Regions from separate parts of the Streptomyces sp. IBSNAI002 genome, predicted to be linked through region 1. Evidence: riboswitches for the same ligand, from Rfam matches in the RefSeq annotation. Region 1 holds a riboswitch; the other holds the start of a gene.

Region 1 (3,391 bases):
TGGGCTTGAGCAGGCCGGTGCCGATGACGATGAGGACCAGGCCGGGCCAGACGAGGGCGGGCTGCGGGAAGGCCATCAGGACGTGCCCGGCCATGATCACCACACCGCCCCACAGGACGGCCCGGCGAGCCCCGAGGAAGCGGTCGGCGATCCAGCCGCCGGGCAGCGCCAGGAGCGAGATCATGGCCATGTAGACCCCCTCCACCGCCTCCGCGGTGCCCTCGTGGAGGCCCATGCCGCCGTGGCTCCGGGAGGCCGCCAGGAAGTGCACGAGGATCGCGACCATGCCGTAGAGGCTGAAGCGCTCCCACAGCTCGGCGAGGACGAGGGTGGCGAGCCCGCGCGGGTGCCGCTTCGGGCTCCGGGGCTGCTGCGTCTGCGTATCCGTCGGTCCGTTCACCTCCCCAGTGCAGCGCCGCGGCCCGGGTGCGGGGATCGGTCCTTCGGCCCCTTACCGGGGGAAACGCGACGCCCCGGACCGAAGGGCCCGGGGCGTTCGCCGTACGGAGGGGGGTGCGGGGCGGGTCAGAGGTCCGCGAGGTCCAGCCCGGCCTGCGCGGCGGCGGCCCGGACGGTCTGCTCCAGCAGCACGGCGATGGTCATCGGGCCGACCCCGCCCGGTACCGGCGTGATCAGCGAGGCGCGGGCGGCGGCGGACTCGAAGTGCACGTCGCCGACGTTGCCCTCGTTGTACCCGGCGTCCAGGACCACCGCGCCCGGCTTGATGTCCTCGCCGCGGATGAATTCGGCCTTGCCCACGGCGGCGACCAGCACGTCCGCCTGGCGCACGATCGAGGGGAGGTCGCGGGTGCGGGAGTGGCAGTAGGTGACGGTGGCGTTCTGCTCGAGCAGCAGCATGCCGGCCGGCTTGCCCAGGATCGCGCTGCGGCCGACGACCACGGCGTGCTTTCCGGTGAGGTCCACGTCGTAGGCGGCGAGCAGGCGCATGATGCCGCCGGGGGTGCACGAGACGAACCCGGGCAGGCCGAAGCCCATGGCGGCGAAGGAATGCATGGTGACCCCGTCGACGTCCTTGCCCGGGGCGATGGCCTCGAAGGCGGCGCGCTCGTCGATGTGGTGCGGGACGGGGTGCTGGAGCAGGATGCCGCTGATCTCCGGGTCCTCGGAGAGCCGGGTGAGGGTGGCGACCAGTTCCCCGGTGGTGGTCTCGGCCGGCAGCTCCACGTGGCGGGAGGTGATGCCGGCCTTGGCGCAACGGTTCTGCTTCATGCGCACGTACGTGACGGAGGCGGGGTCCTCACCGACCAGCACGGTCGCGAGACAGGGCGCGGTGCCGGTGCGCTCGGTGAGCCGGGCGGCGTGGGCGGCGGTCTCCTCCGAGATGCGGCGGGCGAGGGCGGTGCCGTCCATCAGCCGCGCCGTGGCCGTCTCGGCGGCCGTTCCGTCGGAGGGGGCGGAGGAGGTCTGGGCGGTCGTCACGGGGTCTCCTGAACGTCGCTGCGGATCGCGGTTCGCCCAGGCGCGCGGCAGTCGGCGTACGAGACGTACGCGGGCCGCTCCCCGGTGGTGATCCACCCGAACGCCAGTCACGGCCCGCCGCCCACTGTAGTCGACGGTCGGGCAATCCGGTGGTTGACCGGCGTCCGACCTGGGACGATCCAGACATGACGCGTACTTTCGACCATCTCGTCGCCGAGGCCGAAGAGGTCTCCGTGGACGGCTGGGACTTCTCGTGGCTCGACGGCCGGGCCACCGAGCAGCGCCCGTCCTGGGGCTACCAGCGGCTGCTCGCGCAGCGCCTCGCCCGGGTCCGGTCCGCCCTGGACATCCAGACGGGCGGCGGTGAGGTGCTCGCGGGCGCGGGCCCGCTGCCCCCGCTGACGGCGGCCACCGAGTCCTGGCCGCCGAACATCGAGCGGGCGACCCGGCTGCTGCACCCGCTGGGCGCGGTGGTGGTCGCCGACGCCGACGAGCCGCCGCTGCCCTTCGGCGACGAGGCCTTCGAGCTGGTCGCCAGCCGGCACCCGGTGACCGTCTGGTGGGACGAGATCGCGCGGGTCCTGCGGCCCGGCGGCACCTACCTGTCCCAGCAGGTCGGTCCGGCGAGCGTCTTCGAGCTGGTCGAGTACTTCCTCGGCCCGCAGCCGGAGGAGGTCCGGCGCGGCCGGCACCCCGACGACGCCGTGCGCGACGCCGCCGGGGCCGGCCTCGAAATCGTCGATCTGCGCTCGGAGCGGCTGCGCACGGAGTTCCACGACATCGGAGCCGTGATCTACTTTCTGCGGAAGGTGATCTGGATGGTGCCCGGCTTCACGGTCGGGCAGTACCGGGAGCGGTTGCGCGAGCTGCACGAACGGATCGAACGCGAGGGCCCGTTCGTCGCGCACACCGCCCGCTTCCTCGTCGAAGCCCGCAAAACGGGCTGACGATCGGGGGCGGACGGATCCCGCGCGGATAGGTTGCGCGGCCACAGCGTGGCGCAGGTCACTCAATTCAGCGCGTAACGAATCGACTCGGGCATGCGATGAACCGACAGGCGTCCTCGCGCGGCCCCGGAATACAGACCCCCCTCGGGTCTGTTTCCCGAGTTCGCGCGATGATGTCCCGCCCACCCTTTTTCTGTTCGCAACGAGAGGCTCCTTGTGTCGCTCAGCCCGTCCCGTACGTTCCCTCCGGAGATCGCCGAATCCGAGGCCCTCGTCGCGCTCGTCGAGCGCGGCCGCGAGCAGGGTCACATCAACGGTGACGACGTGCGCCAGGCCTTCGAGGCCGGCCGCATCCCGGTGGACCAGTGGAAGCGGGTCCTGCGCAGCCTGAACCAGGTCCTGGACGAGGAGGGTGTCGCCCTCCACGTCAGCGCCGCCCCCGCCACGAAGGCTGCTGCCAAGAAGCCCCGCAAGGCAGCCGCCGCTCCGGCCCGCACCGTGGCCAAGAAGGCGACCGCGGCGCCGCGCCCCATCGGCGCGCGCAAGACCTCGGCCGCCGCACCCCCGGCCACCGCTGCGGCGATATCCGCTCCGTCGGCCTCCGCCACCGAGGACGAGGCGGCGGCCGAGGCCGCCGCCGAGCCGAAGAAGCGGACGGTCAAGAAGACGGCGACCGCCGCCAAGAAGACCGCCACCAAGAAGACGGCGGCGAAGAAGACCAGCGCCAAGGACGCCGACGAGGGCGAGACCCCCGCGGTCGAGGGCGAGGACTGGGCAGCCGAGGACCTCGCGGACGAGGCCGAGGAGGAGGCCCCCAAGGCCGGGGGCACCCAGGGCTTCGTCCTGTCCGACGACGACGAGGACGACGCTCCGGCTCAGACGGTCATGGTGGCCGGCGCCACCGCCGACCCCGTCAAGGACTACCTCAAGCTGATCGGAAAGGTGCCGCTCCTCAACGCCGAGCAGGAGGTCGAGCTCGCCAAGCGCATCGAGGCGGGCCTGTT
Region 2 (3,391 bases), 1.6 Mb from region 1:
GATCGAGCCGCTGTGGAAGATGCTGCTGTCCAACAAGGCGCTGCTCGCGATCCTGTGGGAGCTCTTCCCCGAGCACCCGAACCTGCTGCCCGCCTACCTCGACGGCCCGCACGAGCTGGCCGAGGAGGGCGGCTACGTCGCCAAGCCGCTGCTCGGCCGGGAGGGCGCCGGAGTCACCCTGCACGAACCGGGCGGCGAGCCGTTCACGGCGCGGGACGACGAGAAGTACTGCTTCCAGGGCCTGGCCCCGCTGCCCGACTTCGACGGCAACCGGGTGGTGCTCGGCGCATGGGTCGTCGAGGACGAGGCGGCGGGGCTCGGCATCCGCGAATCGGCAGGGCCGGTCACGGACGAGTACGCCCGCTTCCTGCCCCACGTCATCCTCTAGGGGTCCGGCCGCTACGCGGACAGGACCGCGCGGAGCTGCTCCAGACCCCAGTCCAGGTCCTCCTTGCCGATCACCAGCGGCGGGGCGATCCGGATGGTGGACCCGTGGGTGTCCTTCACCAGGACGCGCCGCTCCATCAGCTTCTCGGAGATCTCCCGGCCGGTCCCGCGCGAGGGGTCGATGTCCACGCCCGCCCACAGCCCCCGCCCCCGTACGGCGGTCACCGCGCCCCCGCCGACCAGCAGGTTCAGCTCCCGGTGCAGGTGGTCGCCGAGCTCGGTGGCGCGCTGCTGGTACTCGCCGGTCTTCAGCATCGCGACGACCTCCAGGCCGACGGCGCAGGCCAGCGGGTTGCCGCCGAAGGTCGACCCGTGCTCGCCCGGCCGGAACACGCCGAGCACGTCCCGGTCCGCGACCACGGCCGAGACGGGCACCACCCCGCCGCCGAGCGCCTTGCCCAGGATGTACACGTCGGGGACGACCTCCTCGTGGTCGCAGGCGAAGGTCCGGCCGGTGCGGCCCAGCCCGGACTGGATCTCGTCCGCCATGAACAGGACGTTCCGCTCGCGCGTGAGCTCCCGTACGCCGCTCAGGTACCCGGCGGGCGGCACCAGCACCCCCGCCTCGCCCTGGACCGGCTCCAGCAGGACGGCGACGGTGTTCTCGGTGACGGCGTGGGCCAGCGCGGTGAGGTCCCCGTAGGGGACGATCTCGAAGCCCGGCGTGTACGGGCCGAAGTGGTCGCGCGCCTCGTGGTCCGTGGAGAAGGAGACGATCGTCGTCGTACGGCCGTGGAAGTTGTCGGCGGCGACCACGATCTTGGCGTGGCCGTCCGGCACCCCCTTGACCTCGTACCCCCACTTGCGGGCCGTCTTCACGGCGGTCTCCACGGCTTCCGCGCCCGTGTTCATGGGCAGCACCATGTCCTTGCCGCACAGCGAGGCGAGTTCGGTGCAGAAGTCGGCGAAGCGGTCGTGGAAGAAGGCGCGCGAGGTGAGCGTGACGCGGTCCAGCTGGGCGCGGGCGGCGTCGAGCAGGCGGCGGTTGCCGTGCCCGAAGTTCAGCGCCGAGTAGCCGGCGAGCATGTCCAGATACCGGCGGCCCTCCACGTCGGTCATCCACGCGCCGTCCGCGGTCGCGACGACGACGGGCAGCGGGTGGTAGTTGTGCGCGCTGTGCGCGTCGGCGGAGCGGATGGCATCAGCAGTTGTCGACACGGGGTCTCCGATCGTCCGTCAGGCCTGTGACGAGGGTGGCGTCACTTTCCATCCTCGCTCGCCGAGGGGACGGAGAAACCTTTCTCGTGGCGCGCCCGCTAAGGTGGGCGGTACGCACGGCGACTGGCGTACGGAGAACGGACTCCGGGGGAGTCGTGCGCGCTCGACCGCTGACAGGGCCGCTCGCCTGGGCCTCGCGGGGTACCGATCACATCGACCCCGGAGGAGCCCGCCATGTCCGCGAGCCGCCATCCCGCCCTTTTCGCGACCGACCCCGAACTGGCCTCGTTCGTCGCGGCGGAGGAAACGCTGCAGGCCGAGACCCTGCGCCTGATCCCCAGCGAGAACTACGTGTCCGCCGCCGTCCTCGAGGCGTCCGGCACGGTGCTGCAGAACAAGTACAGCGAGGGCTACCCGGGCCGCCGCTACTACGAGGGCCAGCAGAACATCGACCGGGTCGAGGCGCTGGCCGTCGAGCGGGCGAAGGGCCTGTTCGGGGTGGACCACGCCAACGTCCAGCCGTACTCCGGCTCGCCCGCGAACCTGGCCGTCTACCTGGCCTTCGCGAAGCCGGGCGACACGGTGATGGGCATGGCCCTGCCGATGGGCGGGCACCTGACGCACGGCTGGGGGGTCTCGGCGACGGGCTCCTGGTTCCGGGGCGTGCAGTACGGCGTACGCGCCGACACCGGCCTGATCGACTACGACGCGGTGCGCGACCTCGCCCTCGCCGAGCGACCGAAGATCATCTTCTGTGGCGGTACGGCCCTTCCGCGCACGATCGACTTCGCGGCGTTCGCCTCGATCGCCGAGGAGGCGGGCTCGGTCCTCGTCGCGGACGTGGCCCACATCGCGGGCCTGATCGCGGGCGGGGCGCACCCGTCCCCGGCGGGGCACGTGGACGTGATCTCCACGACCACGCACAAGACGCTGCGGGGGCCGCGCGGGGCGATGCTGATGTGCCGCGAGGAGCACGCGAAGGCCATCGACAAGGCGGTGTTCCCGGGGCTGCAGGGCGGGCCGCACAACCAGACGACGGCCGGTATCGCGGTGGCGCTGCACGAGGCGGCGCAGCCGGCCTTCACCGCGTACGCGCACGCGGTGGTGGCCAACGCCAAGGCCCTGGCCGAGGCCCTGCTGGCGCGGGGCTTCGACCTGGTGTCGGGCGGTACGGACAACCACCTGATCCTGATCGACCTCACCTCGCGGGGCGTGCCCGGGAAGGTGGCGGCCAAGGCGCTCGACCGCGCGGGGATCGTGGTGAACTACAACACGGTGCCGTTCGACCCGCGCAAGCCGTTCGACCCGTCGGGGATCCGGATCGGGACGCCGTCGCTGACGTCGCGCGGGCTCGGTGCCGGGCACATGGCGCAGGTCGCGGAGTGGATCGCGCGGGTGGTCGACGCGGCGGGCAAGGCGGACGAGGCCGCGCTGGGCGCGGTGCGCGCCGAGGTCGCGAACCTGATGGCGGCCCACCCGGCCCCGGGCCTCCCGCTGTCCTGACGCCCGAGGTGCGGGGACCGGGGCTCCGCCCGCGGTCCCCGCACCTCCCCCGCCGGGGAAAGCGGTCGCTTGGCCGGGGCGGGATCCGGACGGAGCGCTACCGCCGGGTACCGGGGCACGGTGCGGGAACGGGCCGCGCGTCCCGGAGGGATCCGGCCGGCGGCGGGCCCGAGCCCGCCCCCGCACCTGAGAGAATGAAGCCATGGCTTCTGATCGTCCTCGCGCGCTCTCCGGCATCCAGCCCACCTCCGGCTCGTTCCACCTCGGGAACTACCTCGGAGCC

What was found. A riboswitch is a leader RNA that binds a small molecule or an ion and turns the genes downstream of it on or off. The one in region 1 is predicted to bind ZMP and ZTP.
Region 2: it holds a riboswitch for ZMP and ZTP, as region 1 does, so the genes downstream of both, glyA (serine hydroxymethyltransferase) here and ACTVZO_RS32485 (bifunctional 5,10-methylenetetrahydrofolate dehydrogenase/5,10-methenyltetrahydrofolate cyclohydrolase) in region 1, are expected to answer to the same signal.

What each region holds. Positions count from the first base shown of each region.
Region 1 is NZ_JBQPXG010000002.1:6,882,205-6,885,595, reverse strand. Features, by position in the region: gene ACTVZO_RS32490 (peptide MFS transporter) at 1-400, opposite strand, end outside; gene ACTVZO_RS32485 (bifunctional 5,10-methylenetetrahydrofolate dehydrogenase/5,10-methenyltetrahydrofolate cyclohydrolase) at 526-1,371, opposite strand; ZMP/ZTP riboswitch at 1,468-1,561, opposite strand; gene ACTVZO_RS32480 (class I SAM-dependent methyltransferase) at 1,626-2,387, shown strand; gene ACTVZO_RS32475 (RNA polymerase sigma factor) at 2,604-3,391, shown strand, end outside.
Region 2 is NZ_JBQPXG010000002.1:5,291,158-5,294,548, forward strand. Features, by position in the region: gene ACTVZO_RS25670 (glutathionylspermidine synthase family protein) at 1-388, shown strand, start outside; gene rocD (ornithine--oxo-acid transaminase) at 400-1,605, opposite strand; ZMP/ZTP riboswitch at 1,715-1,805, shown strand; gene glyA (serine hydroxymethyltransferase) at 1,840-3,108, shown strand; gene trpS (tryptophan--tRNA ligase) at 3,311-3,391, shown strand, end outside.